DNA from 2 places in the Stenotrophomonas sp. STEN009 genome. Region 1 is predicted to be linked to the other one. Evidence: predicted binding sites of a transcription regulator. Region 1 holds the regulator's gene; the other holds the start of a gene.
The links. The regulator FliA, encoded in region 1, starts transcription of late flagellar genes. The targets are predictions, from matches to a motif close to TAAAGTTTNNCNNNCNNNGGCCGATAA.

Region 1 (8,930 bases):
AGGGCTGCCGCCCTGCACCTGCCGAAGCCTCAAGCCGAAGCAACGGCAACAGCTGGCTATGTGTGGGACGGGGGGGGGGGGGGGGGGGGGGGGGGGGGGGGGGGGGGGGGGGGGGGGGGGGGGGGGGGGGGGGGGGGGGGGGGGGCGGCCCGCGCCCCCCCCCCCCCCCCCCCCCCGCCTTCGACAGTTTCCCTCTGCTGTTTAGTGCCAGCTGCTGTTGGCGGATGCCGACCGTTGGTCGGCACGGGGTCAGATCCAACCTCTGATTCATTTCCGGCTGGCGATGAATAGACTGGGCGCATGTCCATCGAACTGCGCCACCTGCGCTATTTCCTTGCCGTTGCCGAGACCCTGCACTTCGGCCAGGCGGCCGAGCGGCTGGGCATGTCGCAGCCGCCGCTCAGCCAGCAGATCCGCCAGCTGGAGGACCTGATCGGGGCGCGCCTGTTCGTGCGCAGCCATCGCCGCGTGCAGCTGACGCCTGCCGGTGAACTGCTGCAGGAGCGCGCGCGGGCCATCGTGCAGCAGGTGGAGACGGCAGTGGACGAGGTGCAGCGCGCACAGCGCGGCGAGCAGGGTGAGCTGCATATCGGGCTGACCCGGGCCACACCGCTGTCGCCGCAGATTCCGCGCTCGATCCTCCGCTACCGCCAGCAGTATCCGCAGGTGCGGCTGCAGCTGAGCGAGATGAACACGCTGCAGCAGATCGACGCCCTGCTCGACGGTTCACTGGACGTGGGCATCATCCGCAAGCGCGCGCTGCCGCCGGAACTGGTTGCGCACAGCCTGTTCGTCGATCCGCTGGCGTTGATCGTGCATGCCGACCACCCTGCCCTGCGCCGGCTCCCGGAACAGGGCACGCTGTCGCTGCGTGCGTTCGCGCAGGAACCGTTCGTGGCCTTTCGACGCAGTGCCGGCGCCGGCATCCATGACCACATGATCGCGCTGTGCGCGGCTGCCGGATTCACTCCACGCATCGTGCAGGAAGCCGGTGAGGCGTCCACGCTGATCAGTCTGGCGGCGGCTGGCCTGGGTGCGGCGATCCTGCCGTCCTCGTGCGACCACATCCGGGTGGAAGGCGCGCGCTTTGTCGCGTTGGCCGATGCGGGCGCGCACTCGGAGGTGCAGCTGGCATGGCGCCGTGAGGGAGTGACGCCGCTGATCCGCAACTTCGCCGGCCTGCTGCGCGGCGCGTTCGCCGAAGAGTGAAGCGCCGCGCTGCGCGCTCGCCCCGGGGGGGGGGGCCGCGCCCCCGCGGGGGGGGGGGAGAGGGGGGGCGGGGGGCGCCCCCCCCGCCCCCCCCCCGGCGAGCGTCATCGCAGGCCATCCACGTCGAGGATGAGGGCCATCCGGCCATCACCGATCAGCGTCGCACCGGCGTAGCCGCGCAGGCCGCGCAGGGCCTTCGGCAATGGCTTGATGACCACTTCCTCGCGCCCACGGACCTGGTCCACGACCAGGCCGAAGCGCGCCTCGCCGGCCTGCAGCACCACGATGGTGAGCAGCGCCGAGGCGGCGGGCGTCACATCCAGCCACTGGCGCAGATCGACCAGCGGCAGGGTGTGCGAGCGACGATCCAGCACCGCCCGGCCATCGAACCAGCCCAGCGAGGTGCGCGGTGCATGCAGCACTTCCATCACGCGCGCCAGCGGCAGCGCATAGACGTCCTCGCCGGCCTGCACCAGCAGGGTTGGCAGGATCGCCAGGGTCAGCGGCACGCGGATCAGGAAGCGGCTGCCCCGGCCCAGTTCCGACTGGATCTGGATCTGCCCACTGAGCTCGCGGATGCGCGACTGCACCACATCCATGCCGACGCCGCGGCCGGAGATGTCGGTCACCTGCTGCTTGGTGGAGAAGCCGGGCAGGAACACCAGGTGCAGACATTCCTCGCTGCTCAGCCGGGCCGCCGCCTCCGGGTCGATCAAGCCCTTTTCGCGTGCTTTCGCGCGCAGTTTTTCCGGATCGATGCCGGCGCCATCGTCCTGCACCTCGATGCTGACGTAGTCGCCTTCCTGCTGGGCCGACAGACGCACGTGACCCATGCGTGGCTTGCCCTGTGCTTCGCGCAGATCGGGCATCTCCACACCATGGTCGATGGCGTTGCGGACCAGGTGCACCAGCGGGTCGGCCAGGGCCTCGACCAGGTTGCGGTCAAGCTCGGTTTCGGCGCCGACCAGCTCCAGGTCCACTTCCTTCTTCAGCGAGCGGGCGACATCGCGGGCGACCTTGGGGAAGCGCGAGAACACCTTGCCGACCGGTTGCATGCGCGTGCGCATCACTGCCGACTGCAGGCGCGCGGTGGCGATGTCCAGGGTCGACACGGCGCGGTCCAGTTCCTCGTCGCGCAGGCGCGCACGCAGGGTCTTGAGACGGTTGCGCGACAGCACCAGCTCGCCGATCAGGTTGACGATCGCATCCAGCCGCTTGGTATCCACGCGCACGGTGTGCTCCGCCTCGGCCACCGGCTTGTTGGCCGCGGGCTTGGCAGCGGCGGCCGCGGGGCGCGGTGCGGGCAGTGCAGGCGCAGGCGGAGCAGCCACGGGTTTCGCGCCCGGGGCGGCGCCGCCGTGCAGCTGGTCCAGCAGGGCTTCGAACTCATCCTCGCTGATCAGGCCATCGTCGGCCTTGGTAGGCGTCGCCACCGCGGTGGGGGCGTTGCTGCCGTGCAGCTGATCGAGCAGGGCCTCGAACTCGTCGTCGGTGATCAGGTCACCGGCAGCGGGCGCGGCCGCTGCGGGAGCGGCGGCGGCCGGCGCAGCAGCGCCGTGCACGTCGAACTGGGCGATCAGGTCCGGCGGGGCATAGCCGGGTTCGTTGCCGGAAGACACGGCATCCAGCATCGATTGCAGGTAGTCCAGTGATTGCTGTGCGGCATCGAAGTGATGCGGCTGCAGCACCGCCTGGCCAGCGCGGACGGCGCCCAGTGCCTCTTCGGCGGCATGGCACAGCTCGACCATGGCGGTGATGCCGAGGAAGCCGGCGCCGCCCTTGAGCGTGTGATAGCCACGGAACACGGCGTTGAGCTGGTCGGCGTCCTGCGGCGCCTGTTCCAGCGACACCAGCTGTTCGCCGAGGCGATCCAGGATTTCCTGTGCCTCGATGATGAAATCGGCGGTGATGTCGTCGGATACCGCGCTCATGCTTACAGTCCCAGGTCCGACAACAGGTCGTCGGCGTCGTTCTGAGAGACCGCGTGGCGGTCCAGTCCCTTCAGTGCCGGTCCGGCCAGCGCCGGATCGGTGCGATGCTGCTCCGGTGGCAGGCCCAGCGCGCCAAAGCCTTCGTGCACGCGGCGGACGATGCCGACCACGCGACGGATGATCTGTCCGGTCAGGTCCTGATAGCTCTGGGTCAGGGCAATCTCGGTCAGGTTGTGGCGGATGCGTTCCAGCTGCGCATCCTGCCCCGGCTGCAGGCCTTCGGCGCGCAGCTGTTCGGTGAGGCTGCGGCACTCTTCGGCCAGGTCCAGGGTGCGGTGCGTGGCCTGTTCGGTCATCGCCACCACATGGTCCAGGCGCGCGCAGGCGTCGTCCAGCTCGCCCGCCTCGCTGGGGACGGTCGGCAGTTCGCCCAGGGCCTGGCCCAGTTCGCGGGCCAGCCGTGACAGGCCGCTCATCATCGGCTGCGTGCGTGCGGCCACCAGGGCATCGATGCGCTGGCGCCAGGCGCTCTCGTCGCCGGATTCGAGCGCGTCGAGGGCTTCCTGCAGGCGCAGGGCGAGGGCGTTCTTGTCGACCGTGGCGTCCATCAGGCGCTGGCCGCCAGGCGTTCGAAGATCTTGCCCAGTTTCTCTTCCAGCGTCTGCGCGGTGAACGGCTTGATGATGTAGCCGTTCACGCCGCTCTGCGCCGCTTCGATGATCTGCTCGCGCTTGGCCTCGGCGGTGACCATCAGGACCGGCAGGGTCTTGAGCTTGGCATCGGCGCGGATCGCCTTGAGCAGTTCGATGCCGGTCATCACCGGCATGTTCCAGTCGGTGACCACGAAGTCGAATGGCTGGCTCTGCAGCATCGACAGTGCGGCATGCCCGTCCTCGGCTTCGGCGGTGTTGGTGAAGCCCAGATCGCCCAGCAGATTCTTGACGATGCGACGCATGGTCGAGAAGTCGTCGACGATCAGGATGCGCATGTTCTTGTTCAAAGCGGAGTTCCTTTGTTGTTCAGTCGCCCGCGCTGGCCGTGGCCGCCGCGGGCATGTTCATTCTTCAAGCCCGGCATCCGCGGCCTCGAAGATCTTCAGCCGGCCGCGCAGGCGCAGCACGGCCTGGCCGTGGATCTGGCAGACGCGCGATTCGCTCACGCCGAGCACCGCGCCGATCTCCTTCAGGTTCAGCTCCTGCTCGTAGTACAGCGAGAGCACCAGCTGTTCGCGTTCGGGCAGATGGCCGATGGCCTTGCCCAGTTCGCGGCCGAATTCGCCACGTTCCAGGACCTGCTGCGGTGTGGGTCCGCCCTGGGCGACGGTGTCCAGTTCGCCCTGGTCTTCGATGCGCGATTCCAGGCTCAGCACCTGGCCGCGCGAGGCGTCCTCCATCAGCCGCAGGTACTCGGGCAGTGGCATGTCCATGGCCGCCGCCACCTCGGTGGCACTGGCTGCACGGCCCGTGGTCTGCTCCAGGCGGCGGATGGTGGCGGCAGCATCGCGGGCGCGCCGATGCACCGAGCGCGGTACCCAGTCGCCACGGCGGATCTCGTCGATCATCGAGCCGCGGATGCGGATCGAGGCATAGGTCTCGAACGAGGCACCCTGGTCGGCGTCGTAGCTGCGCGAGGCTTCGATCAGGCCCATCATGCCGGCCTGGATCAGGTCGTCCACTTCGACGCTGGCCGGCAGGCGTGCGGCCAGGTGATGGGCGATGCGCCGCACCAGGTCCGAGTGCTGGGCGATGACCTCGGTCGCCGCCGAGCGCTGGACTTCCCTGTACTGGGCCGCGCCTTTCATGCTGCCACCCCGCGTTGCTTGAGGATGCGCTCGAGGAAGAATTCAACGCCACCGCGTGGCTCGGTGGGGGCCTGCCAGCGGGCGGTGCGACGGGCGATCTCGGTGATCGCCAGCGCCGCCGGGCTGGATGGATAGGCCTTCACCACCGGCTGCTGGCGCTGCACCGACAGGCGCAGCCAGTCATCCTGCGGCACGCAGCCCAGGTAGTTCAGCGAGACATCGGCAAGGAACTTCTCGCAGACCCGGGTCAGCTTTTCATACAGCACGCGGCCCTCGTTGGGGTCGCGCACCATGTTGGCCACCACCTGGATGCGGTCCACGCCGCGCTCGCGCGACAGCACCTTGATCAGTGCGTAGGCGTCTGTGATCGAGGCCGGTTCGTCGCAGACCACGACAACCGTGTCCTGTGCGGCCTGGCAGAAGGTCAGCACGCCGTCGGTGATTCCGGCGGCGGTGTCCACCACCATGATGTCCAGCTCGCGTTCCAGTTCGGAGAACACGTTCACCAGGCCGATGTGCTCGGCCGGGGCCAGCTCGGCCATGTGCCGCCGACCGGACGCGGCCGGCACCACCAGCACGCCGTTCGGACCTTCGACGATCACGTCTTCCAGCGAGCAGCGGCCGGCGACCAGATCCGCCAGGGTGTGGGTGGGATTCAGGCCCAGGATCACGTCGATGTTGGCCAGGCCCAGGTCGGCGTCGAGCAGCAGCGTGCGCTTGCCCATGCCGGCCAGCGCCACGGCCAGGTTGGCCGAGACGTTGGTCTTGCCGACGCCGCCCTTGCCGCCGGTCACGGCGATGGTGCGCACAGGGCCGAGCGGCTCGCTGCGGGTGGCCGACAGCGGGAAGGTCTTGGTCAGCTTGGCGTACTCACGCGACGGCATGGTTCAACTCCGGGTTGCAGGGCATATCGGCCGCTCGGCGCAAATCTTCAAGGCGAAGTACAAGATTGGCCGCACTGGCCCGGTGCAGGTCGTCCGGAACGTCCTGGCCATCGGTCACCCAGGTGATCGGCAGCGCGTGGTCCACCGCGACCGACAGGGCGTTGCCGAAGCGGCCGGTCTCGTCCAGCTTGCTAAGCACCAGGCCCTGCAGGTTGGCCGCGCCGAAGCGGCGCACCACCTCGTCCATGTCGCCGAAGCTGGTATTGGCCGGCAACACCAGCAGGGTGCGGACCTGGCGGGCGGCACGCAGCCACTGCAGCTGGGCGGCCAGGGCGCGGTCGCGCGGGCCCAGGCCGGCGGTATCGATCAGCACCAGCTTGTAGTCCTTCAGGCGCTCCAGCAGCTGGTCCAGGTCGGTACCGCTGTTGGCTTCATGCACCGCGATGCCGAGCTGGCGGCCATAGCCGTACAGCTGCTCGCGGGCACCGATGCGCAGTGTGTCGGTGGTGACCAGGGCCACATCGCGCGGCGCGTGCTTCTCGGCGAAGCGCGAGGCGAGCTTGGCGATGGTGGTGGTCTTGCCGGCCCCGGTTGGACCGACCAGAGCGATCACGCCGCCTTCTTCCAGCGGATCGACCGGCGCGATCGGCAGCCTGCGCGAGATCAGGCCCAGCATCAGCCCGCGGCCCCGGTGGGCTTCGGTATCCAGCGGTATCTGCATGGCCACATCGCGGGCCAGCCCGGCATCGAATCCGTACTCGTCCATCAGGTCCAGGGCGGTCGCCCGCACCGGGCAGCCGCGCAGGCGCTCGTCGGTGAAGCGGTTCATCTCGCGCTCGATGACCTGGCGCATGCCGGCCACTTCGTGGCGCAGCTGGCGGATCTCGGCATCGTCCTGTGCAACCACCGTCAGTACCGGCGCCGGGGCAAGGAGCGGCGCCGGGGCCGGCGCGGTCTCCGCTTCAGCGGCAGCGGCAGGGGCTGGCGTGGTCTCGGCAACGTCCTGCGCGTACGGCGGCTCGGGGTGCACGGACTCGGCCTGCGCAGTGGCCGCAGCGGTGATCGGCAGCGGCGGCGGCAGCACTGCCGGCGCGGGGGATTCGTGATGCTCGTCCTGCGGCGGGTCGATCAGGAAACGGGCGCGGTTGGCGGGCGCCGGTGCGGGAGCCACGACGGCGCTCGCGAACGGCGCGAAGATCTGCTCCGGCAGTGCCGGATCGTTGACGGTGGCACGCGCCAGGGTGGCAGCGAAGCCGGAACTGCCGCGGGTGGGCACGATCTCGTCCGCACTGTCCAGGGTGCGGCCGGTGGCACCGACGGCCGCGCGGGCGAGGGCGGCCACGGCCGATGTGGTGGCGGTCACCGGCTGCTGGGCCGGTGTCGCGGAGCGGCGGCGGGTGACTGCGGCGATCACTGCATCCGCGGCGGTGCGCGGTTTCGGCGGCGGCGGAGCCACGTCGCGCCGCGAGGCTTCCAGCGCGCGTTGCACCGCGCTCTCGTCATAGTTGGCTGCGGCGACGATCTCGACGCCTTCCTCGATCCGGCGGTTGGACAGGATCACAGCATCGGGACCATGTTCCTTGCGCACCAGGTTCATGGCCGAGCGCATGTCGGCGGCGACGAATCGTTTGATTTTCATGCTGTGGTCACGGGACGGGGACGGCGGGGTGGGGGTGGGAGAACGCGGGTGGTCGGTGGTCTGCACGGAACGGGTTCCCCTTGGCATCTGTCTGTTGCGGTGGTTCGAAGGTGGTGTCTGTTTTCTGACGCATCGGTGGGCGGCGTCAGCTGATCGTTCCGACCAGCTTCAGGCGCTTGTCCTCCGGCACTTCGCTGTACGCCAGTACCGACAGCGACGGAACGCTGTGACGGACCAGGCGTGCCAACGCGGCACGTACCGGGCCGGGAACCAGCACGACCGCGGGCTCGTTGCGGGCTTCCTGCTTGCTGACACATTCGGCCAGACTCTGATGCAGTCGCTCGGCAAGCCCGGGTTCCAGCGCGGCGCCGTTGCCCTGCGTGGACTCCTGCAAGACACGTTCCAATTGCGGGTTGAGGGTGAACACCGGCAGCTCCGCCGACATTCCGGCGATCTCCTGCACGATGAAGCGGCCGAGCGCGGTGCGCACTGCGGCGGTGAGCGTGGCCGGGTCCTGGCTGGACGGCGCGTGCTCCACCAGTGCTTCGGCGATCTTGCGCAGCTGGCGGATCGGAATGCGTTCCACCAGCAGGTTCTGCAGCACCCGCACCACGGCCGACAACGGCAGCGCCTTGGGCGTCAGATCTTCGACGAGCTTGGGCGCGCTCTTGGCGAGGTTGGCCAGCAGGTGCTGCACCTCTTCGTGGCCCAGCAGCTCCGGCGCATGCTCGCGGATCAGGTGGGAAAGATGGGTGGCGACCACGGTGGCCGGGTCGACCACGGTGTAGCCCATGGTTTCGGCCTGGGCGCGCTGGTGCGGCTGGATCCAGGTAGCGTCCAGGCCGAAGGCGGGATCCTTGCCGGCGATGCCGTCCAGCGGGCCGAGCGCACTGCCGGGGTCCAGCGCCAGTTCGCGGTCGGGATGGATCTCGGCGGTTGCCACCGGCACGCCATGCACCAGCACGCGGTAGCCGTTGGCCGGCAGTTCCAGGTTGTCGCGGATGTGCACGGATGGAATCAGGAATCCCACGTCCTGGGTCAGCTTGCGCCGCACACCCTTGATGCGTGCCATGAGTTCGCCGCCCTGATTGCTGTCCACCAGCGGAATCAGCCGGTAACCGACCTCCAGCCCCAGCGGGTCGACCGGGCGCAGTTCGTCCCAGCTCAGTTCCGCGGTGGGGGCCGGCGCCGCCGGTCGGCCCAGCGCACTGACCGCGCCGGGGTCGCTGCCGGCAGCGTCGCTCGGGGCCGGGGCCTGTCCCTTCCGGTACAGCTTCCAGGCGATGAAGCCGAGAATGGAGGCAAGCGTCAGGAAAGCGACGTTGGGCATGCCGGGCACCAGGCCGACCAGGCCGATGATGCCGGCCGTGATGGCCAGGGCACGGTACTGGCCGAACACCTGGCCGGTCATCGCCTGTGCCATGTCCTGCGAGCGCGAGGCACGGGTGACCAGCATCGCCACTGCG
Region 2 (8,930 bases), on a different contig from region 1:
GACGGCGCAGTGGTCCTGTATAGGGCCGCCACCGACGCGCAGGGAAGGATGACCGGCGCAACCGAGACTCTGGATGTTCCAGCGGCGCCAACGACCTACCAGGCCGGCGCTGCCGCCGCACGGGCACTGGCGTTGAACAGCGCCTTCGACGCCTGCGCGCAGACCTACAACAGCGTGGTTCTTCCGGCGCCCGGTACGGCCGCCGATGCGTGGACGGTCTACCTGCTGCCCGCCACCACCGATCCTGCCGTAGTTCCGCTGGGCGGCACGCATCGTCTCGACATCGCCCACGGTCGGATCGTCTCCCGCCGCGCCTTCACCCACAGCTGCATCCAGCTGAAGCGTGCGCCACCCGGTGCGGCGATGTTCATCACCCATCTGCAGGACCCGACACCGACCGAGATCCATGTGTTCTGGAGCCTGTGGGCCCGCTCGCCGATGTACGTCTCCACGGGTAAGGACGTGATCTGGAAGATCGAGGACGGCCGCATCCGCCGCATGCAGGACTGACCGGCCACCACGCGCGAACACGTGGCGGCCCGTGCCTTCAGGCGGCTGCCGACGGTCAGGCCGCGCGTGCTGCCACCGTGCGGACTGCACCGCTCTGCTCGATATGGAACACCGCGACCGACGCGGTCAGCGCATTGGCCTGCTCTTCCAGCGCACGGCTGGCGGCAGTGGCTTCTTCCACCAGTGCGGCATTCTGCTGGGTCACCTGATCCATCTGCACCACCACCTGATTGACCTGTTCGATGCCGGCCGCCTGTTCCTTGCTCGCCGCAGCGATGTCACTCATCAGTTGGTTGGTGCGTGCGCTGGCCTGTGCCAAGCGGGCAATGGCCGCTTCCGACTCGACCGTGACCGCCAGACCGCTCTGCACCTTGCCTGCCGCCTCTTCGATGAGTTCCTTGATCTCCTTGGCGGCGATGCCCGCACGCTGCGCCAGCGTGCGCACTTCACTGGCGACCACGGCAAAGCCGCGGCCCTGCTCACCCGCGCGGGCAGCTTCCACCGCAGCGTTCAAGGCCAGGATGTTGGTCTGGAAGGCGATGCCATCGATGACCGTGGAGATTTCCGAGATGCGCGCCGAGGACTGATCGATCTCTCCCATCACAGATGCCATCTGTGCCATTGCCTGTTCGGTGGCCCGCACCGCCGCGCCGGCAGCGTGTGCCTCGCTGTCGGCCTGGCGGGCCAGCTCGGCATTCTGGCGGACGGTCGAGGTCAGTTCTTCCATCGATGCCGCCGCTTCTTCCAGGTTGGCGGCCTGCTGTTCGGTACGGCGCGACAGGTCGCTGTTGCCGGCGGCGAGCTCCTGCGCGGCAGTGTTGATGCTGTCGGCAGCGTCCTGGATGCCGCGCACGATGCCGGTCAGCTGGGCCGTGGTGGTGTTGGCATCGTCGCGCATGCGGGCGAACACGCCGTCGTAGTGACCGTCCATGCGCGCAGTGAGGTCGCCCCCGGAGATCGCGCGCAGCACATCGGAGACGTCGGCGATGCTGGCCTGCGAACTGGCCATCATGCCGTTGAGCTGCTCGACCATCGCCCTGAACTGATACTGGAACGCACTGGCATCCCCACGCACGCTGAAATCTCCGGCGCGCGCCGCGCGGACCAGGTCGTCAATCTGGGTGTTGACTGCCAGCAGGCTCTGTTTCACTGCGGCCAGGGTGCGGGTCAGCGTACCCTTCTCGCCGGGATAGTCCGGAAGGTCGCGGCTGAGGTCGCCGATGGCATAGCGCTGCATGACCTCGGCCATCAGCAGTTCCACCTGCACGTGTGATTCCACCAGGCTGTTGGTGGCCTGCACCATGCGCCCGAAATCGCCCGGAAACGCGCTGGCGTCCATGCGGTAGCGGATCGCACCCGCCTCGTGCTGCTCGGCCATGTGCATCTGCGCCCCGATGGCGGCCTGCACGCTCTGCCGCACGCTGGCCATCGCCTCGCCCAGCCGGGTCAGCTCGTCACGGCCGCCGAGGCGGAATTCCTGGTCCAGCTGGCCCTTGGACAGGCGCTCGGCCAGGTTCACCGCGCGTGCCAGCGGACCGGTCAGGCTGCGACCGATCATCACCGAGGCGGCAATGCCGACCAGCAGGGCCACGCCTCCCAGCACCAGCAACTGCAGCAGACTGCGTTCACCCAGGCGGATCGCCTCGGCGGCGGCCTCGCGGCTTTCCTTCTCTTCGAAGTCGACTCCCTCGGACAATGCCTTGTTCCAGCCGTTGGCCGCGTCCTGCACCGGCCCCAGGGTCAGTGCCACGGCAGCGGGGTAGTCGCCCTGCTCCATCAGTTCGCTGGTCTGCTTGTTGAGCGGGCGCGCAAGGGCGCGCTTGGCCGCGATGGTTTCAGCGATGGCCTTGCCCTCGGCATCGCTCGGCAGTGCCTGATAGGCGGACCAATCCGCCTCGTAGCGCTTGACCAGGTCGGCAATGCGCTTCTCGTCGCTGCCGCGGTCTTCGCCCTGGCGGATCAGCATTTCGCGGCGCACTACCATCATCTGGTTGTTGGCATCGAGCATCTGCGACAGCAGGCGTACCTTGGCCACACTGACGTCGACTACCTGCTGCATCGCGCGCTTCTGCACGACACTGGCGGTGGCGCCGGTGGCCACCACGGCCGCGACCAGCAGCAGCAACAGGCCAAAGCCCAGCCCAAGACGCCAGGCAACCCTGACATTCCTCAAGTAATCCATGGGTACATCCAAAACGGGGGGATGCGCCCGTATCGGCCGCGCCACCGGCAATCTTGATCGGCAACAAGCACGGGCGTCGGCAGCCGTTCACCTTGGTGAGGCCCGCCCCGTACTTCTGCGACAAGGGCCTGAGCCACGCCGGGGCTGCCCTGCTCATGCCGGCATCAGGTTGCTTTCACGGAGGCTGCGCAGCCTCTGCGGGCAGGGTGGAGCTGCCATCTGCCGGAGATCTTCATGCCCGTGTACCGCCCCGCCCTGCTCGCCCTGTCCTTGCTGGTGTCGCCCGCCTTCGCGCAGGTACCGCCTCCGGCCCAGCTGCCGGAGCCCATTGCCGAGAAGGCCGGACCCGATACAGCAGCCCGCTCGCCGCTGCACGCCCAAGTGTTGCTGGATCGCGCCAATTTCTCCCCGGGCGAGATCGACGGTGAAGTCGGCAGCAACCAGCATCGGGCCGTGGCCGGCTTCCAGGCGGCACACGGCCTGACGGTGAGCGGAGAGCTGGACGACAGCACCTGGGAGGCTCTCCAGGCCGAGACGATCGCGCCGCTGGCCAGCTACACGCTGACGGCCGAGGATGTTGCCGGTCCGTTCCAGTCCATTCCCAAGAAACCCGCCGCACAGGCAAAGCTGAAGTCGCTGGGTTACAGCAGCGTCGAGGAAGCGCTCGGTGAACGCTTCCACGCGTCCCCTGCCCTTCTGAAGTTGCTCAACCCCGGCGTCGATCTGGCCAAGGCCGGCAGCCGTATCCAGGTGCCCAACATCGCCCCCGCGGCATTGCCGAAGGCGGCGAAGATCGTGGTCGACAAGTCCGATTCCACTCTTCAGTTGCTGGATGCGCAGGGCAAGGTGATCGCACAGGTGCCGGTTTCGTCCGGCAGCCAGCACGATCCGCTGCCGATCGGTGAATGGAAGATTCTCGGCGTCCATCGCGACCCGCCGTTCCACTACAACCCCAAGCTGTTCTGGGATGCGCGCAAAGGCGAGAAGAAGGCCATGCTGCCGCCCGGTCCGAACAATCCCGTCGGCCGGGTCTGGATCGATCTGTCCAAACCCCACTATGGTCTGCACGGAACGCCGGTACCCGGGCATGTCGGCAAGACCGAATCGCATGGCTGCGTGCGCATGACCAACTGGGATGCACTGCGCGTGGCCGATGCGGTGGATACCTCTGTCCCCGTGGTTATGCAGGAGTGAGCCGATGCGACTTTCGCAGTTGATCGTGCTGGGCGTGCTGGTGGGTGTGGGAATGGGCTGGTGGCTGCGCCGCGATGCGGGTGAGCCAGTAGCGGTTGCCCGGCCTGCAGCACCACCTGCGGTGGCTGCGGCGCCGGAGGTTGCGGCTGCGACGCCGCGTGTGGGCGCTGCGGCTCCCACGGCGGTGCCGCCGTCCAGCGCCACCGATGCGCCAAGCGGCCTGCTGCTGCCGGTGCAGGGCGTACTGCCTTCGCAGCTGCGCGATACCTTCACCGATGCCCGCAGCGAAGGGCGCGTGCATGATGCAATCGACATCATGGCCGACGCAGGAACACCGGTGTTGGCAGTGGCCGATGGGACTGTGGAAAAGCTGTTCGACAGCAAGCGTGGGGGGCTGACGATCTACCAGTTCGAGCCGAGCGGGCACTGGTGCTACTACTACGCCCACCTGCAACGCTATGCCGATGGCCTGGCCGAAAAGCAGGTGATCAAGCGTGGCGAGGTGATTGGCTACGTAGGCAGCACCGGCAACGCCAGCGCCGAGGCCCCGCACCTGCATTTCGAAGTGCACGTGCTGGGGCCGGAGAAGCAGTGGTGGAAGGGGGAATCGATCAATCCGTACCCGCTGTTGCAGGCGGGAGGGTAGCGCGTGTGCCGCGTGGCAGAGCCAGTCGCAGTGATGCCCGATTTGGGCACGATCCCAGCCGTATTGGGTATCTGACAAGTACCCCGCCGGGCATGGCCCGGCGCTACCGGCGTCGCCACCGCCGCAGCGCGATGCTGGCGGTCGCCAGCCCGCCACCGGCAATCAGTAACAGCAGTGCCAGGGGCTGCCAGAAGAAGAACGGCCACAGACCTCCAGCACGGTCAGCCACAGCCAGGAACGCCCGCGCGGACGTGCGTCGCCACGCCCATAGCCGAAGTACGAGGCGGCAATTCCAGCGGACTCAACCGATTCCAGCGCGCGGGTGATGCCGGAGCCCGGCACGCCCGAACGCGCGCCAGCGCGGAAGTCAGTCTGAAGCGCGTGAACCCACCCGATACCTCGCCAGATGGCGAGGCCAGGCATCGCACATGCGGAAGGGGGTCAGGCCGGCCTGACTTCTCTGCAGACCGGCTCGGCAAGTTCGCGGCAGGCGAAGAACAGCCCTTCCACCCCACCTTCGTCCAGGTGCCTGCGCGGCGTCGCCATGGTGGCGCAACGGTTGGCCGCATGCAGCATCTCCACCGCGGTGAGGATGCCCACGGCCGCACGGTCGATCCGCGCCAAGGACTGACGTCGTCCGTCGGACAGGTTCTCCTCCGGCCACAACATGCCATCGGAGCCCTCGCCATCACGGATGCGGGTGAGGCATCCCTGGAACGTGCTGAGATCGTCGGCGGGATTGGCGTCGTCGTTGATGGGCTCAACAACATGGAACGGCGGGGTCTTGCGAGCGGTCATGGTGTCGGCTTCCGTGGCTGCACTTGACAGCGCCACCGCCGACAGATGAAACCGGCCCAAACTGAAGCGCCGCGACCCCACAGGGAGTCGCGGCGCTCTTTTTTCAATTGAACAGCGTTACCACCACGCCGGACCGGGCCCGGCGTGGCCTGGCGGACACTCAGGCGAACGGATCCTGCAGGACCATGGTGTGGTCGCGATCGGGGCCGGTCGAGACGATGCTGATCGGGCAGCCCGCCAGCTCCTCCAGCGAACGCAGGTAGGCGCGCGCGGCCGGCGGCAGGTCATCCCACTGGGTGATGCCGTGGGTGTTCTCGCTCCAGCCCGGGAACTCCAGGTACACCGGGGTGCACTCTTCCCAGCCCTGCGCGTCCAGCGGCGCGTACTCGGTACGCTTGCCGCGGTATTCGTAGGCGATGCAGACCTTCAGCTTCTCCATGCCGTCCAGCACGTCCAGCTTGGTGATGCACAGGCCGCTGATGCCGTTGATGGCCACGGCGCGCTTGAGCGCGACGATATCCATCCAGCCGCAGCGACGCGGACGGCCGGTCGAGGCGCCGTACTCGGCACCGCGGTCGCGGATGCCCTGGCCGATCTCATCGTCCAGTTCGGTCGGGAACGGACCGCCGCCGACGCGGGTGGCGTAGGCCTTGGCGATGCCCAGCACGTAGTCGATCGCATCGGCACCCACGCCGGCGCCGGCCAGTGCGCCGCCGACGGTGGTGTTGGAGCTGGTGACGTACGGATAGGTGCCGTGGTCGATGTCCAGCAGCGCGCCCTGCGCACCTTCGAACAGCACGCGCTTACCCTGCTTGCGCAGGTCGTGCAGGATGCCGGCAACGTCGGACTTCATCGGCTCGACGTACTCGCCGAAGGCCAGTGCCTCGTCGTAGGTCTTCTGGAAGTCGATCGCGTCGGTGTTGAGGTACTTGGTCAGCACGAAGTTGTGGTAATCCAGCGCGGTGCGCAGGAGTTCTTCCAGCTGCTTGGGGTAATGCAGGTCGGCGATGCGGATGCCGCGACGTGCCACCTTGTCTTCGTAGGCCGGGCCGATGCCACGCCCGGTGGTGCCGATCGCCTTGCCGCCGGCAGCGCGTTCGCGCGCCTGGTCCAGGGCGATGTGGTAAGGCATGATCAGCGGCGCGGCTGGGGAGATCTTCAGGCGCGAACGCACTTCCACGCCGGAGGTTTCCAGCTCGGCGATTTCCTTCTGCAGCGCGGCCGGCGAGATCACCACGCCGTTGCCGATCAGGCACAGTGCGTCGTCGCGCAGGATGCCGGACGGGATCAGGTGCAGGACGGTCTTCTTGCCGTTGATGACCAGCGTGTGGCCAGCATTGTGGCCGCCCTGGAAGCGCACGACCGCGCCGATTTCCTCAGTGAGCAGATCGACGATCTTGCCCTTGCCTTCATCGCCCCACTGGGCACCCAACACTACGACAGACTGACCCATGACGGGCTCCTCGATTTGTTGCGGCCATCGGGGCCGCGGACGGGTAAACCGTGGCGGGGGTGGCCAGCGCGGTCATGGCGGCTCCAAACGGGGAGCGGCCGGCGATGGATGGCCCAGACACGGAAAAAGCCGAACGGGGGAGGCCCGTCCGGCTTTTGTGCATTATCCGGGTTTCCGGGGTCGGGTGCCACCTTTCCGACGGACGGCTTCACCCAGCGGTCAGGGGCCCGAAACGGGGTCAGATCCCTTTCCTGCGGAAAGGAATATGACCCGCTGCTAATGCCGTGCCCACCACAGCAGGCTCAGGCCGGCCAGCAGGATCAGGCCGCCAAAGCTGCGCAGGGCCGGTCCAGGCAGGTCCAGCAGGCGCTCGGCCATGCGCTTCCAGGCCAGCGGGGCCGCGAACAGGAACAGGCCTTCCAGCATCGCGACCAGGCACACGGCCGCGAACAGGTCTTTCATCGGGAACTCCAGAAATGGCACGGGGCCCGGCATCTGGCCGGGCCCCGTGGGTAGTGCGTGCGACCTCAGCGATCGCTCTTGAGGTACTGCAGGAACGGGTCGTTCTTGTCGAGCACGATCACGCCGTTGCCGTCGGTCATGGAGCCACGGTAGGCCTCCAGGCTGCGGTAGAAGGCGTAGAACGCCGGATCGGCAGAACCGGCCTTGCCATAGATGCGCGCGGCATCGGCATCACCTTCACCGCGCAGGCGCTGGGCATCACGCTCGGCTTCGGCGATCAGCACGGTGCTGTCGCGGTCGGCCTGGGCGCGGATCGTCAGCGACTGTTCCTCGCCTTCGGCGCGCAGCTTGGCGGCCTCCTGCTTGCGCTGGGCGCGCATGCGCTCATACACGTCGTTGATGACCTGGCTGTCGGTCGGCAGATCGACCTGCTTGATGCGCAGATCGATGATCTGCATGCCCAGCCCCGCCACCGCCTCGTTGATGTTCTTGCGTTGCTCGTTGATCAGCTCGGTGCGGTCGCCGGACACCAGCTGCTGCAGGGTGCGCGAGTTGATCTGGTTGCGCAGCGAGTCGGTGATGATCGGTGCCAGGCGGGCATTGGCGATGCGCGGATCGCCGCCGGTGGCGCGGAAGTAGTCACCCACGTTGGAGATGCGGCCGATCGCGAAGAAGTCGACGCTGACGTCCTTCTGCTCGGCGGTGAAGTAACGCGCAGGGGCGGTATCAAGCACCTGGAAGCGGCGGTCGAAGACCTTCACCGTTTCCACGATCGGCAGCTTGAAGTGCAGGCCCGGCTTGATGTCCGAGCGCACTACCTTGCCCAGGTTCAGGACCATGGCGGTCTGGTCCTCGCGGACCACGTACACCGAGCCCAGCAGGCCCAGCACCACCGCCACGATCACGGCGATCCAGATTGGACTCTTCATCGGCTGCCCTCCTCACGGCCGCTCGGTCGCCCGGTCGGGCGGCCCGTGGGCCGGCCCGGGTCACGGGAAGGTTCCGCTGCCGTGGTACCCGGCAACGAAGGCATCACCACGTCCGGATTCGGCACGCCGGCGGCCGACGTCGCAGGACGGGTATCGCCGGTCATCGGCACGTAGATCAGCTGGCGGCCATCGCCACCGATCACCTTGCGGTTCTCGCTCAGCACCTGCTGCACCGTTTCCAGCCACAGGCGCTTGCGGGTCACGTCCGGCGCATCCTTGTACTGGGCCTGCAGCAGGCTGAATCGCTGCGCATCACCCTCGGCCTTGGACACGACGGCCTGCTTGTAGCCTTCGGCGGTGGTACGGGCGCGCGAGGCCTGGCCTCGTGCTTCCGGCACGACCTTGGCGGCGTAGGCCTGGGCTTCGTTGATCAGGCGTTCCTTGACCTGCTGCGCACCGTTGACCTCGTCGAAGGCCGGCTTCACTTCCTCCGGCGGACGGGCGTCCTGCAGGGTCAGGCCAGTGACGGTCAGGCCGGTCTTGAACGCGCGCAGCAGCGCCTGCAGGCGCTCCTCGGCAGCCGCGGCCAGCGGGCCACGGTTGTTCAGCACGGCGTTCAGATCGGCACGGCCGACTTCCTCGCGCACGGCACTCTGGGCCGACTGTTCCAGCACCTGGTTGGCATCGACCGTGCCGAACAGGTACTGCTGCGGATCATCGATGCGGTACTGCACGTTCAACGACACGTTGACGATG

Region 2: the regulator FliA is predicted to act here: its motif matches at 2,722-2,748, upstream of ACVOMM_RS14740 (methyl-accepting chemotaxis protein).

Annotation. Positions count from the first base shown of each region.
Region 1 is NZ_JBRRES010000025.1:25,405-34,334, reverse strand. Features, by position in the region: gene ACVOMM_RS12690 (LysR family transcriptional regulator) at 301-1,209, shown strand; gene ACVOMM_RS12685 (chemotaxis protein CheA) at 1,314-3,140, opposite strand; gene ACVOMM_RS12680 (protein phosphatase CheZ) at 3,143-3,748, opposite strand; gene cheY (chemotaxis response regulator CheY) at 3,748-4,140, opposite strand; gene ACVOMM_RS12670 (RNA polymerase sigma factor FliA) at 4,198-4,941, opposite strand; gene ACVOMM_RS12665 (MinD/ParA family ATP-binding protein) at 4,938-5,825, opposite strand; gene flhF (flagellar biosynthesis GTPase FlhF) at 5,812-7,464, opposite strand; gene flhA (flagellar biosynthesis protein FlhA) at 7,610-8,930, opposite strand, start outside.
Region 2 is NZ_JBRRES010000033.1:1,310-10,239, forward strand. Features, by position in the region: gene ACVOMM_RS14735 (hypothetical protein) at 1-510, shown strand, start outside; gene ACVOMM_RS14740 (methyl-accepting chemotaxis protein) at 566-2,692, opposite strand; gene ACVOMM_RS14745 (L,D-transpeptidase family protein) at 2,927-3,886, shown strand; gene ACVOMM_RS14750 (M23 family metallopeptidase) at 3,891-4,532, shown strand; partial or broken gene ACVOMM_RS14755 (hypothetical protein) at 4,636-4,901, opposite strand; gene ACVOMM_RS14760 (hypothetical protein) at 4,974-5,330, opposite strand; gene ACVOMM_RS14765 (adenylosuccinate synthase) at 5,491-6,783, opposite strand; gene ACVOMM_RS14770 (DUF2065 domain-containing protein) at 7,060-7,245, opposite strand; gene hflC (protease modulator HflC) at 7,311-8,174, opposite strand; gene hflK (FtsH protease activity modulator HflK) at 8,171-8,930, opposite strand, start outside.